DNA from 2 places in the Streptomyces sp. NPDC005648 genome. Region 2 is predicted to be linked to the other one. Evidence: predicted binding sites of a transcription regulator. Region 2 holds the regulator's gene; the other holds the start of a gene.

Region 1 (5,980 bases), on a different contig from region 2:
ATCTGGCGTTACGCGCCGCTGCTGCCCGTCCCGGCGGACGTGGCCGACAAGCCGAACATCAACCCCGGCTGGACCAAGCTGGTCAAGGCCGACAATCTCGCCCGTGAGCTCGGCGTCACCGGCGGTCTGTACGTGAAGGACGACTCCGGCAACCCGACGCACTCCTTCAAGGACCGGGTCGTCGCCCAGGCCATCGAGGCCGCGCGTGCCTTCGGCTTCACCACCCTCTCCTGCTCCTCCACCGGCAACCTCGCGGGCGCGGTCGGCGCCGCCGCCGCGCGGGCCGGCTTCCGCTCCTGCGTCTTCATCCCGCACGACCTGGAGCAGGGCAAGGTCGTCATGGCCGCGGTCTACGGCGGCGAGCTCGTCGGTATCGAGGGCAACTACGACGACGTGAACCGCTTCTGCTCCGAGCTGATCGGCGACCCGGCCGGCGAGGGCTGGGGCTTCGTCAACGTCAACCTGCGGCCCTACTACGCGGAGGGGTCCAAGACCCTGGCCTACGAGATCTGCGAGCAGCTGGGCTGGAAGCTGCCCGACCAGCTGGTGGTGCCGATCGCCTCCGGGTCGCAGCTCACGAAGATCGACAAGGGGCTGCAGGAGCTGATCAAGCTCGGGCTCGTCGAGGACAGGCCGTACAAGATCTTCGGCGCCCAGGCGGAGGGCTGCTCGCCGGTGTCCGTGGCCTACAAGGCCGGGCACGACGTGGTCCGCCCGCAGAAGCCGAACACCATCGCCAAGTCGCTGGCCATCGGCAACCCGGCGGACGGACCGTACGTCCTGGACATCGCCCGTCGCACCGGCGGCGCGGTGGAGGACGTCGACGACGAGCAGGTCGTCGAGGCGATCAAGCTGCTGGCCCGCACCGAGGGCATCTTCGCCGAGACGGCGGGTGGCGTGACGGTGGGTGTCACCAAGAAGCTGATCGAGAACGGTCTCCTCGACCCGACCCTGACCACGGTCGTGCTGAACACCGGCGACGGCCTCAAGACCCTGGACGCGGTGGCCTCCGACACCGGCCTGACCGCGACCATCCGTCCGAACCTCGACTCCTTCCGAGAGGCTGGCCTCGCATCATGAGCGTTTCCGTCCGCATTCCGACCATCCTGCGTACCTACACCGGCGGACAGGCCGAGGTGACCGCCGAGGGCGGGACCCTCGCCGAGGTCATCGCCGACCTGGAGAAGAACCACACCGGTATCGCCGCGCGCGTCCTCGACGACCAGGGCAAGCTGCGCCGGTTCGTCAACGTGTACGTCAACGACGACGACGTGCGGTTCGAGCAGGGGCTGGAGACGGCCACCCCGGACGGTGCGGGCGTGTCGATCATCCCGGCCGTCGCCGGCGGCTGAGCGCGCATACCGGCCGCCCCGATTATTACCGTCGGTAACGCCGGTTACCAAGAGTTCATCGAATTGCCCCCTCCGTGAGAGAACCGGAGGGGGCAATTCTGCATGGTTGAGCACGGTACAGTTGGGGAACCAGCTGCTTTCCGTATGCCGGACGCATATGAGTACCGTCTCCGGATGCGATGAGAAGTAGCCAAAGTGTGCACGTCTTTTGTGGCTTATGCGCGTTTTATGGGGCCCGACTTGCCCTGAATTCGGGCGAATTCTCACTACATTCCGGACCCCTTCCGTCCAGAATTCTCGTCCGATTGACCTGTTGCAGACGGCAGTTGGACAGATACATTCGGCCGCGGTCGACGCGTTCCGGCGCACGCCCCCAAACCGTGGGGGGTGAGGTCTGACCCGGATCCGCGAAGTGCGGATCTGTGCAAGGGCCAGTAATAGGGGAGTTAGGCATGGCTCAGGGCACCGTCAAGTGGTTCAACGCGGAGAAGGGGTACGGCTTCATCGCGGTCGACGGTGGTGCGGATGTTTTCGTCCACTACAGCGCCATCCAGATGGACGGGTACCGCACCCTGGAAGAGGGCCAGCGGGTCGATTTTGAGATCTCGCAGGGTCAGAAGGGGCCGCAGGCGGACATGGTTCGCCTGGCGACCGGCTGAAGCACGCGCCGGGCAGTAACAGCGTCGTTCTTCTGTTCTTCTTCGGAGGGCTCGTATCCCATGGGGAGTCATGGGTTACGAGCCCTTCGGCATGCCCGGGGGCACCCGCCGGGACCCGTCACGGCCCCGCCCGAGACCCGGCCGATCCCGAGAGCCGCTTGCACTCGCCTACCCCGAGTGCTAATCATTGGCGTTAGCACTCTGAAGGTGAGAGTGACAAAGAAGGACCGGGTCGGTGAGGCCCGCAGGCCGGGTGGGGCAAGGAACCCACGGGTCGGCGAGCCGTCCGTCGCGGGCGCGGGCGCGGTCCGAAGGAATCACCCCCAGTCCTGGAGGGACCACTTCACATGGCCAAGATCATCGCGTTCGACGAGGAGGCGCGGCGCGGCCTCGAGCGCGGCATGAACCAGCTCGCGGACGCCGTGAAGGTGACGCTCGGCCCCAAGGGCCGCAACGTCGTCCTCGAGAAGAAGTGGGGCGCCCCCACGATCACCAACGATGGTGTCTCCATCGCCAAGGAGATCGAGCTCGAGGACCCGTACGAGAAGATCGGCGCCGAGCTGGTCAAGGAAGTCGCCAAGAAGACGGACGACGTCGCCGGTGACGGTACGACCACCGCGACCGTTCTCGCCCAGGCCCTCGTCAAGGAAGGCCTGCGCAACGTAGCCGCCGGCGCCAACCCGATGGCCCTCAAGCGCGGTATCGAGAAGGCCGTCGAGGCCGTCTCCGGTGCCCTGCTCGAGCAGGCGAAGGATGTCGAGACCAAGGAGCAGATCGCCTCCACGGCCTCCATCTCCGCCGCCGACACCCAGATCGGCGAGCTCATCGCCGAGGCCATGGACAAGGTCGGCAAGGAAGGCGTCATCACCGTCGAGGAGTCCCAGACCTTCGGTCTGGAGCTGGAGCTCACCGAGGGTATGCGCTTCGACAAGGGCTACATCTCGGCGTACTTCGCCACCGACATGGAGCGGATGGAGGCGTCGCTCGACGACCCGTACATCCTGATCGCCAACTCCAAGATCGGCTCCGTCAAGGACCTGCTCCCGCTCCTGGAGAAGGTCATGCAGTCGGGCAAGCCGCTGCTGATCATCGCTGAGGACGTCGAGGGCGAGGCCCTGTCGACCCTGGTCGTCAACAAGATCCGCGGCACCTTCAAGTCCGTCGCCGTCAAGGCCCCGGGCTTCGGCGACCGCCGCAAGGCGATGCTGAACGACATCGCCATCCTCACCGGCGGCGAGGTCATCTCCGAGGAGGTCGGTCTCAAGCTGGAGAACACCTCCCTGGACCTCCTGGGCAAGGCCCGCAAGGTCGTCATCACCAAGGACGAGACCACCATCGTCGACGGTGCCGGCTCCTCCGAGCAGGTCGCGGGCCGGGTCAACCAGATCCGCGCCGAGATCGAGAACAGCGACTCGGACTACGACCGTGAGAAGCTGCAGGAGCGCCTGGCGAAGCTCGCCGGCGGTGTCGCGGTCATCAAGGCCGGTGCCGCCACCGAGGTGGAGCTCAAGGAGCGCAAGCACCGCATCGAGGACGCCGTCCGCAACGCCAAGGCGGCCGTCGAGGAGGGCATCGTCGCCGGTGGTGGCGTCGCGCTCATCCAGGCGTCCTCCGTCTTCGAGAAGCTGGACCTGGAGGGTGACGAGGCGACCGGCGCCAACGCCGTGCGCATCGCGCTCGAGGCCCCGCTGAAGCAGATCGCCGTCAACGCCGGCCTCGAGGGCGGTGTCGTGGTGGAGAAGGTCCGCAACCTGACCCCGGGCCACGGTCTGAACGCCGCGACCGGTGAGTACGTCGACCTGGTCAAGGCCGGCATCATCGACCCGGCGAAGGTGACCCGTTCCGCGCTGCAGAACGCCGCCTCCATCGCCGCGCTGTTCCTCACCACCGAGGCCGTCATCGCCGACAAGCCGGAGAAGGCCGCCGCGCCCGCCGGTGGCGGTATGCCGGGTGGTGACATGGACTTCTGATCGACCGGTTCCGGTTGATCGGCGATCGGCCCGCGCGGTTGATCGACGTCCTTGCCGAGGGCGGTATCCCCAGCTTCCCGCCGGGGGTGCCGCCCTCGCGCGTGTGTTCGCAAGTCCCGTGCGGGGAAAGCCACTTGGCATGACCGCCACCCCCACCGCGACACGCGCCGCCGAGCTTCTCTCCCGCCCCTTCACCGTGGGCGGCCTGACCGTCCCCAACCGCGTCGTCATGGCGCCGATGACCCGCAAGTTCTCCCCGGGCGGAGTGCCGGGCGAGGACGTGGTGTCGTACTACGCGCGCCGGGCCGCCGCCGGGGTCGGGCTGATCGTCACCGAGGGCGTGTACGTCGACCACGCCTCGGCCGGTGAGTTCGACGGCATCCCGCGGCTGCACGGACCGGAGCGGGGGGCGGCCTGGTCGAAGGTGGTGGAGGCCGTGCACGCCGAGGGCGGCGCGATCGTGCCGCAGATCTGGCACATCGGCATGATCCGCGACCAGCCGGAGGGGGAGTACGCGCACGCGCCCCATATCGGCCCCTCCGGCATCCGTACGGACGGCACCGAGGGCGCGGGGAAGGCGATGACCCTCCAGGACGTGGACGACGTCGTCGAGTCCTTCGCCCGGGCCGCCGCGACCTCCGAGGCGCTCGGCTTCGACGGGGTCGAACTGCACGGCGCCCACGGCTACTTGATCGACCAGTTCCTGTGGGCGGGCACCAACCGCCGCACCGACGAGTACGGCGGTGACCTCGTCGCCCGGACGAGATTCGCGGCGGAGGTCGTACGGGCCGTACGGGCGGCGGTCTCCCCGGACTTCCCGGTGATCTTCCGTTTCTCGCAGTGGAAGCTGTGGGCGTGGGAGGCGCGCCTCGCCGAGACGCCGGGGGAGCTGGAGGCGGTGCTCGCTCCGCTCGCCGAGGCCGGGGTGGACGCCTTCCACGCCTCCACCCGGCGCCACTGGACACCCGAGTTCGAGGGGTCCGACCTCAATCTGGCGGGCTGGGCGAAGAAGCTGACCGGGAAGCCGGCGATCACCGTCGGGTCGGTCGGGCTCGACGGGGACTTCCTGGAGGCGTTCCTCGGGAAGGGGGCGCCGTTGAAGGGGCTCGACGGTCTGCTGGACCGGCTGGAGGCGGGGGAGTACGACCTGGTGGCGGTCGGGCGGGCGCTGCTGCAGGACCCCGAGTGGGCGGCGAAGGTGCTGGCGGGGCGGTTCGGGGAGCTCGCGCCGTACGACGCGGTGTCGCTGGGGTCGCTGAGCTGACGCGAGGGGCCGGGGTGCGCGGAGTCACACCGGCTTGCGGAATAGCGTGATCGGCCGGGCGGTTGGTGCGTAGGTAGATTCCATGCGCATGCACATACCGTCCGGTTCCCCTAGGAGACCCTCACGTGACCGCCACCGTCCCCGAGTCCGCTTCCCGCGCGGCCGAGATCCTCTCCCGTCCCACCCCGATCAACGGCCTGACCGTGCCCAACCGCATCGTCATGGCGCCGATGACCCGCAACTTCTCGCCGCGCGGAGTGCCGGGCGAGGACGTGGTGTCGTACTACGCGCGCCGGGCCGCCGCCGGGGTGGGCCTGATCGTCACCGAGGGTACGTACGTCGGCCATGACTCGGCCGGGGACAGCGACCGCGTCCCGCGGTTCAACGGCGAGGAGCAGCTGGCCGGATGGGCGAAGGTCGCCGAGGGAGTGCACGCGGCGGGCGGCACGATCGTGCCGCAGCTGTGGCACATCGGCATGGTGCGCAAGCAGGGGCAGCCGCCGTTCGCCGACGCCCCCGCCGTCGGGCCGTCCGGCCTGGCGAACGCGGGTGCCGAGCCGACCGGCGAGGCGATGACCCAGCGGGACGTGGACGACGTCATCGGCGCGTTCGCCGAGGCCGCCGCGGCCGCGGAGCGCATCGGCTTCGACGGCGTGGAGATCCACGGCGCCCACGGCTATCTCGTCGACCAGTTCCTGTGGGCGGGCACCAACCGCCGTACCGACGCGTACGGCG
Region 2 (5,980 bases):
TGGGCGACGAGGGAGAGCAGCCCGATCCCGGCGCCGTCGTGCTCCGGCACGTCCCGGTGCGTGCCCTGGTGGCCGCCCGCCTCCACGCCCTGTGCGATCACCGCGTCGGCGCCGGCCCGCTCGACGGCGAGGGCCTCCTCGACCGTGGTCGCGGTCACCAGGGTGAGGGTGCCGGCGCGGCGCAGGGAGTCGATGACCTCACGACCGGGCACGCCGAAGTGGAACGACACCACCGGCACCGGGTTGTCGAGGAGCACGGCGAGCTTGGCGTCGTACCCGTCGTCCCTTCCGCTGTCCGGGTCCCCGAGTTCGGTGTCGTACCAGGAGGCCTCACCGGCGAGCTGATGGGCGTACACCTGGACCGCCGACGGGTCGACATGCTCGGGCTGCGGCATGAAGAGGTTCACGCCGAAGGGCTTGGTGGTCAGCCCCCTCAGCTGCTTGATCTCCTGGTACATCCCGTCGGCTGTCTTGTACCCGCCGGCCAGGAACCCCAGCCCGCCGGCCTCGGACACGGCCTGCGCGAGATGCGGCACGGAGACACCGCCCGCCATGGGGGCCTGCACGATCGGGTACGGAAAGAGATCGGTCAGCACGGAGGACATGACCGCATGTTGTCACGTCCTCCGAACACTTCCGAATCGGGTCGCCCTCTTGACCGAGGGCGCCTCTCACCGACCGTTGAACGCATCCTTCAACCGGGAGAACAACCCCTGCTGTCCCGGCTGACCGTGTCCGCCCAGGGGCCGACCCCCGAACCCCCAGCAGCCAGCCCACCTCGCGTCACCGACCGTTGAACGCGTCCTTCAACCGGGAGAACAACCCCTGCTGTCCCGGCTGACCGTGTCTACCCGGGGGCCGACCCCCGGACCCCCAGCAGCCAGCCCAGCTCACGTCACCGACCGTTGAACGCGTCCTTCAACCGGGAGAACAGCCCCTGCTGTCCCGGCTGGAACTGGCCCTGCGGGCGCTCCTCGCCGCGTAGCTTCGACAGTTCTCGCAGGAGTCGTTCCTGTTCGGGGTCGAGCTTGGTCGGGGTCTGGACCTCGACGTGGACGATCAGGTCGCCCCGGCCGCCGCCGCGCAGATGCGTGACGCCCCGGCCGTGCAGCGGGATCGACTGGCCGGACTGGGTGCCGGGCCTGATGTCGACCTCCTCCATGCCGTCCAGGGTCTCCAGCGGCACCTTGGTGCCGAGGGACGCCGCGGTCATCGGGATGGTGACCGTGCAGTGCAGGTCGTCGCCGCGCCGCTGGAAGGTGCTGTGCGGGAGCTCGTGGATCTCGACGTACAGATCACCGGCGGGCCCGCCGCCGGGGCCGACCTCGCCCTCGCCCGCGAGCTGGATCCGGGTGCCGTTGTCGACGCCGGCCGGGATCTTCACGGTCAGGGTGCGGCGGGAGCGGACCCGGCCGTCACCGGCGCACTCCGGGCACGGGGTGGGGACCACGGTCCCGAAGCCCTGGCACTGCGGGCAGGGACGCGAGGTCATGACCTGGCCCAGGAAGGACCGGGTGACCTGCGACACCTCACCGCGACCGCGGCACATGTCACACGTCTGGGCGGAGGTACCCGGCGCCGCGCCCTCACCGTTGCAGGTGGTGCAGACGATCGCCGTGTCGACCTGGATGTCCTTCGTGGTGCCGAAGGCCGCCTCGTCGAGCTCGATCTCCAGCCGGATCATGGCGTCCTGGCCGCGCCGGGTGCGCGAGCGCGGGCCGCGCTGCGACGCCGTACCGAAGAACGCGTCCATGATGTCCGAGAAGTTCCCGAACCCACCGGCCCCGAAGCCGCCCGCGCCTCCGCCGCCCGCCTGCGAGAGGGGGTCGCCGCCGAGGTCGTAGACCTGCTTCTTCTGCGGGTCCGAGAGCACCTCGTAAGCGGCGTTGATCTCCTTGAACCGCTCCTGGGTCTTCGGATCCGGGTTGACGTCCGGGTGCAGCTCGCGCGCGAGCCGCCGGAAGGCCTTCTTGATCTCTTCCTGCGACGCGTCGCGGCGCACGCCGAGAACGGCGTAGTAGTCCGTGGCCACTTACGACTCCGCCAGGATCTGTCCGACGTACCGTGCCACCGCTCGTACCGCTCCCATCGTTCCCGGGTAATCCATGCGGGTCGGTCCGACCACGCCGAGCTTGGCGACTGCCTCGCCGCCCGAACCGTAGCCGACCGACACCACGGAAGTTGAGTTGAGTCCCTCGTAGGCGTTCTCGTGCCCGATGCGCACCGTCATGCCCGAATCCCCCGCCTCGCCAAGCAACTTGAGGAGCACGACCTGCTCCTCCAGCGCCTCCAGGACGGGGCGGATGGTGAGGGGGAAGTCATGTCCGAAGCGGGTCAGATTGGCGGTGCCGCCGATCATCAGCCGCTCCTCGTTCTCCTCGACCAGTGTCTCCAGAAGAGTGGAGAGCACCGTCGAGACCGTACCCCGGTCCTCGGCGTCGAAGCCCTCGGGCAGGTCTTCCACGAGCCGGGGGACGTCCGTGAAGCGCCGTCCCGCGACCTTGCTGTTCAGCCGCGCCCGCAGGTCCGCGAGCGAGGCCTCCCCGAAGGGCGCCGGGCAGTCGACCATGCGCTGCTCGACCCGCCCGGTGTCCGTGATCAGCACGAGCATCACGCGCGCGGGTGCGAGCGAGAGCAGTTCCACGTGCCGGACGGTGGACCGGGTCAGCGAGGGGTACTGCACGACGGCCACCTGCCGGGTGAGCTGCGCGAGCAGCCGCACGGTCCGGGCCACGACGTCGTCGAGGTCGACGGCGCCGTCGAGGAAGTTCTGGATGGCCCGCCGCTCGGGCGCGGTCATCGGCTTGACGCCCGCGAGCTTGTCGACGAACAGCCGGTAGCCCTTGTCGGTCGGGATCCGCCCCGCGCTGGTGTGCGGCTGGGCGATGAAACCCTCGTCCTCCAGGACCGCCATGTCGTTGCGGACCGTGGCCGGGGAGACGCCGAGGTTGTGCCGCTCGGTCAGGGCCTTCGACCCGACCGGCTCCTCGGTGCCGACATAGTCCTGGACGATGGCGCGCAGTACCTGGAGCCGTCGTTCACTCAGCATCGCGCACACCTCCAGAAAGTCGTCCCCTGGGCGCTTTGCCTGGCACTCCTCCCTTTCGAGTGCCAGCGTTCCCCGGCCCAGTGTACGGCTGTGGGGTACACCCGGGGCAAGGTCGGCCCCCGTTGACACGGTCGTACGGCTAGCGTCGCCGTATGACGGTGACTTGGGAAGAGCTCGGGTGGGAGCGGGTGGCGTCCGGTGTCGGGCGGTGCCGGCTGCCCGGCTGGGACTGCACGGCGGGGCTGGTCGTCGGGGGCGGCACCGCGCTGGTGATCGACGCGGGGTCGAGCCTGGCGGAGGGCGCGCGGCTGCGGACGGCGGCGGAGGGACTCGCCGGCCTGCGTGTGACCCATCTCGCGCTCACCCACCCCCATTTCGACCACGTTTTCGGTGCGGCGGCGTTCACGGGCGCGGAGGTGTACGGCCCTGTCGGCATGGGCGCCCTGTTCGCCACCCGGCACGCGCGCGAGGAGCTGCGCGAGGACGCGGTGCGGGAGGGGCTGGACGCGCGGCTCGCCGAGGAGGCGGTGGCCTCCCTGCTCGCGCCCCGCCATCAGGTCTCCGGCGAGTGGACCCTCGACCTGGGCGGCGGCCGGCAGGTCCTGCTGGCGAACGTCGGCCCCGGCCACACCGCCCACGACCTCGCGGTCCTGGTCCCCGGCTCGCCGGAGGTGGTCTTCTGCGGCGACCTGGTCGAGGAGTCGGGCGAACCGCAGGCGGGCCCGGACGCCGTACCCTCGCACTGGCCGGCCGCCCTGGACCGGCTGCTCGACCTGGGCGGCGAGGACGCGGTGTACGTGCCCGGTCACGGAGCGGTGGTGGACGCGGGGTTCGTACGGGCCCAGCGGGACGCCCTGGCGGCGCGTTTCGGCGTGTCGCGCTGATCGCTGCCGCGTCGGGGCCTCGGTTTCTCCTATCGTCATCCGAATGCGCCAGTACTCCGCCGATCTGACCCCTCCCTGGAAGAAGCCGAAGGCCGTCCCCGAGGTGCCGGCGGAGCCCGGTCTGGTGGTCGAGGAGCCCGGCACCGGTTTCTGCGGCGCGGTGATCCGCTGCGAGGCGGGCACGGTGACCCTGGAGGACCGCTTCGGCAAGCACCGGGTGTTCCCCCTGGAGCCGCGGGGCTTCCTGCTGGAGGGCCGGGTGGTGACCCTCGTACGGCCGACGGGCGCCGCTCCGGTACGTCCCTCCCGTACGGCCTCCGGTTCGGTCGCCGTGCCCGGCGCTCGCGCGCGGGTGGCCCGCGCCGGGCGCATCTATGTCGAGGGCCGGCACGACGCCGAACTCGTCGAGAAGGTGTGGGGCGACGACCTGCGCATCGAGGGCGTGGTGGTGGAGTACCTGGAGGGCGTGGACGACCTGCCGTCGATCGTGGCGCAGTTCGCACCGGGCCCGGACGCCCGCCTCGGTGTCCTGGTGGACCATCTCGTGCCCGGCACCAAGGAGTGGCGGATCGCGCAGTCGGTGACGAGCGAGCACGCGCTGGTCGTCGGCCACCCGTACATCGACATCTGGGAGGCCGTGAAGCCGTCGGCCCTCGGGATCGAGGCCTGGCCGCGGGTGCCGCACGGGCAGGACTGGAAGACGGGGGTGTGCCGGGCGCTGGGCTGGCCGTCGGACAACACCGGGGCGGTGTGGCAGGCGATCCTGAAGCGGGTGGGGTCCTACAAGGACCTGGAGCCGGAGCTGCTGGGGCGGGTGGAGGAACTGATCGACTTCGTCACGGGTAGCGGTGGGGCCTGATGTTGGGGAGGGTTCCGAAGTCGCTCGTGGCCAGTTCGATTCCGAGCAGATCCAGCGACACGGGGTCACCGAACTTGGTGATCTGCTGTGTCAGGTAGTTGGCGTCCTCGCCGTCGCCCTCGGGCCTCGTCAGTAGGACGCACTGCGCCATGATCGGGTCGAGAATGAGATACGCAGGCACCTTGCCCGCCGCGTAGATCGACCTCTTGACCACGTAGTCCTGATGGACGCTGGACTTGGAGACCACCTCGACAACCATGGTGACCAGCTGGGACGGCAACAGATGCCCCGAAGCAGGTAGCACGTCCGGCGCCGCCAGGAGCAGATCCGGGATGGGCACACTCTCCTCGCCGACGATGTCAACATCCTGGGTCTGGATGGGATACCAGCGGTCCATGGGAATCTGCCGCAGCGTGTGCATCACGATCAGGTTGTGCACCAGGTCTGGGCTGGCCATCATCACGATTACCCCCCGAAGAAGCTCAGCCTTGACGCCCTCGGGAGGCTCGAATGTGTCGAGGTAATTGGCCAATCCACGCTCGTCCACAGCGGTCATCTCCATGGCCTCCCATCCGCCGCGTCCTTTTGGCGGCAGCCTAGGAGCCAGGTTAGAGACCGAACCGGAGTTCCGGGGCGATTCACCCGCCCGAGTGATCAGTCCACCAGGTCCCTCACCACCGCGTCCGCCAGCAGCCGTCCGCGCAGCGTCAGCACGGCCCGCCCCTCCTCATACGGTGCGACCGCCAGCAGCCCCTCCCCCAGCGCCCGCCGGGAAGCCGCGAGCCCCTCCTGCTTCAGCAGGTCCAGCGGCACCCCTTCCAGCAGCCGCAGCTCCAGCAGGACGCGCTCCACGCGTCGGTCCTCGTCGGACAGCAGCTCACGCCCCGCCCCCGGCGACCGCCCCGCCGCGAGCGCCGCCGCGTACGCCCCCGGGTGCTTGACGTTCCACCAGCGCACCCCGCCCACGTGCGAGTGGGCCCCGGGACCCGCGCCCCACCAGTCGGCGCCCCGCCAGTACAGCTCGTTGTGCAGGCAGCGGGCCGCCGGGGAAGTGGCCCAGTTGGAGACCTCGTAACAGTCGAAGCCCGCCGCCGACAGGACGTCCTCCGCGATCAGGTACCGGTCGGCGTGGACGTCGTCGTCGGTCATCGGGACCTCGCCCCGGCGGATGCGGCGGGCGAGCTGGGT

What was found. The regulator HrcA, encoded in region 2, represses chaperone genes, less so after heat shock. The targets are predictions, from matches to a motif close to TTNGCACTCNGNNNNNCNGAGTGCNAA.
Region 1: groL (chaperonin GroEL) is a predicted target of HrcA. The motif match lies at 2,169-2,195, and genes of this name have one in related genera.

Annotation. Positions count from the first base shown of each region.
Region 1 is NZ_JBEXCS010000028.1:38,200-44,179, forward strand. Features, by position in the region: gene thrC (threonine synthase) at 1-1,080, shown strand, start outside; gene ABZT17_RS18350 (MoaD/ThiS family protein) at 1,077-1,352, shown strand; gene ABZT17_RS18355 (cold-shock protein) at 1,805-2,011, shown strand; gene groL (chaperonin GroEL) at 2,359-3,981, shown strand; gene ABZT17_RS18365 (NADH:flavin oxidoreductase) at 4,121-5,245, shown strand; gene ABZT17_RS18370 (NADH:flavin oxidoreductase) at 5,371-5,980, shown strand, end outside.
Region 2 is NZ_JBEXCS010000026.1:28,004-33,983, reverse strand. Features, by position in the region: gene ABZT17_RS17405 (nitronate monooxygenase) at 1-605, opposite strand, end outside; gene dnaJ (molecular chaperone DnaJ) at 896-2,032, opposite strand; gene hrcA (heat-inducible transcriptional repressor HrcA) at 2,033-3,049, opposite strand; gene ABZT17_RS17390 (MBL fold metallo-hydrolase) at 3,202-3,933, shown strand; gene ABZT17_RS17385 (DUF3097 domain-containing protein) at 3,977-4,792, shown strand; gene ABZT17_RS17380 (Uma2 family endonuclease) at 4,770-5,348, opposite strand; gene hemW (radical SAM family heme chaperone HemW) at 5,447-5,980, opposite strand, start outside.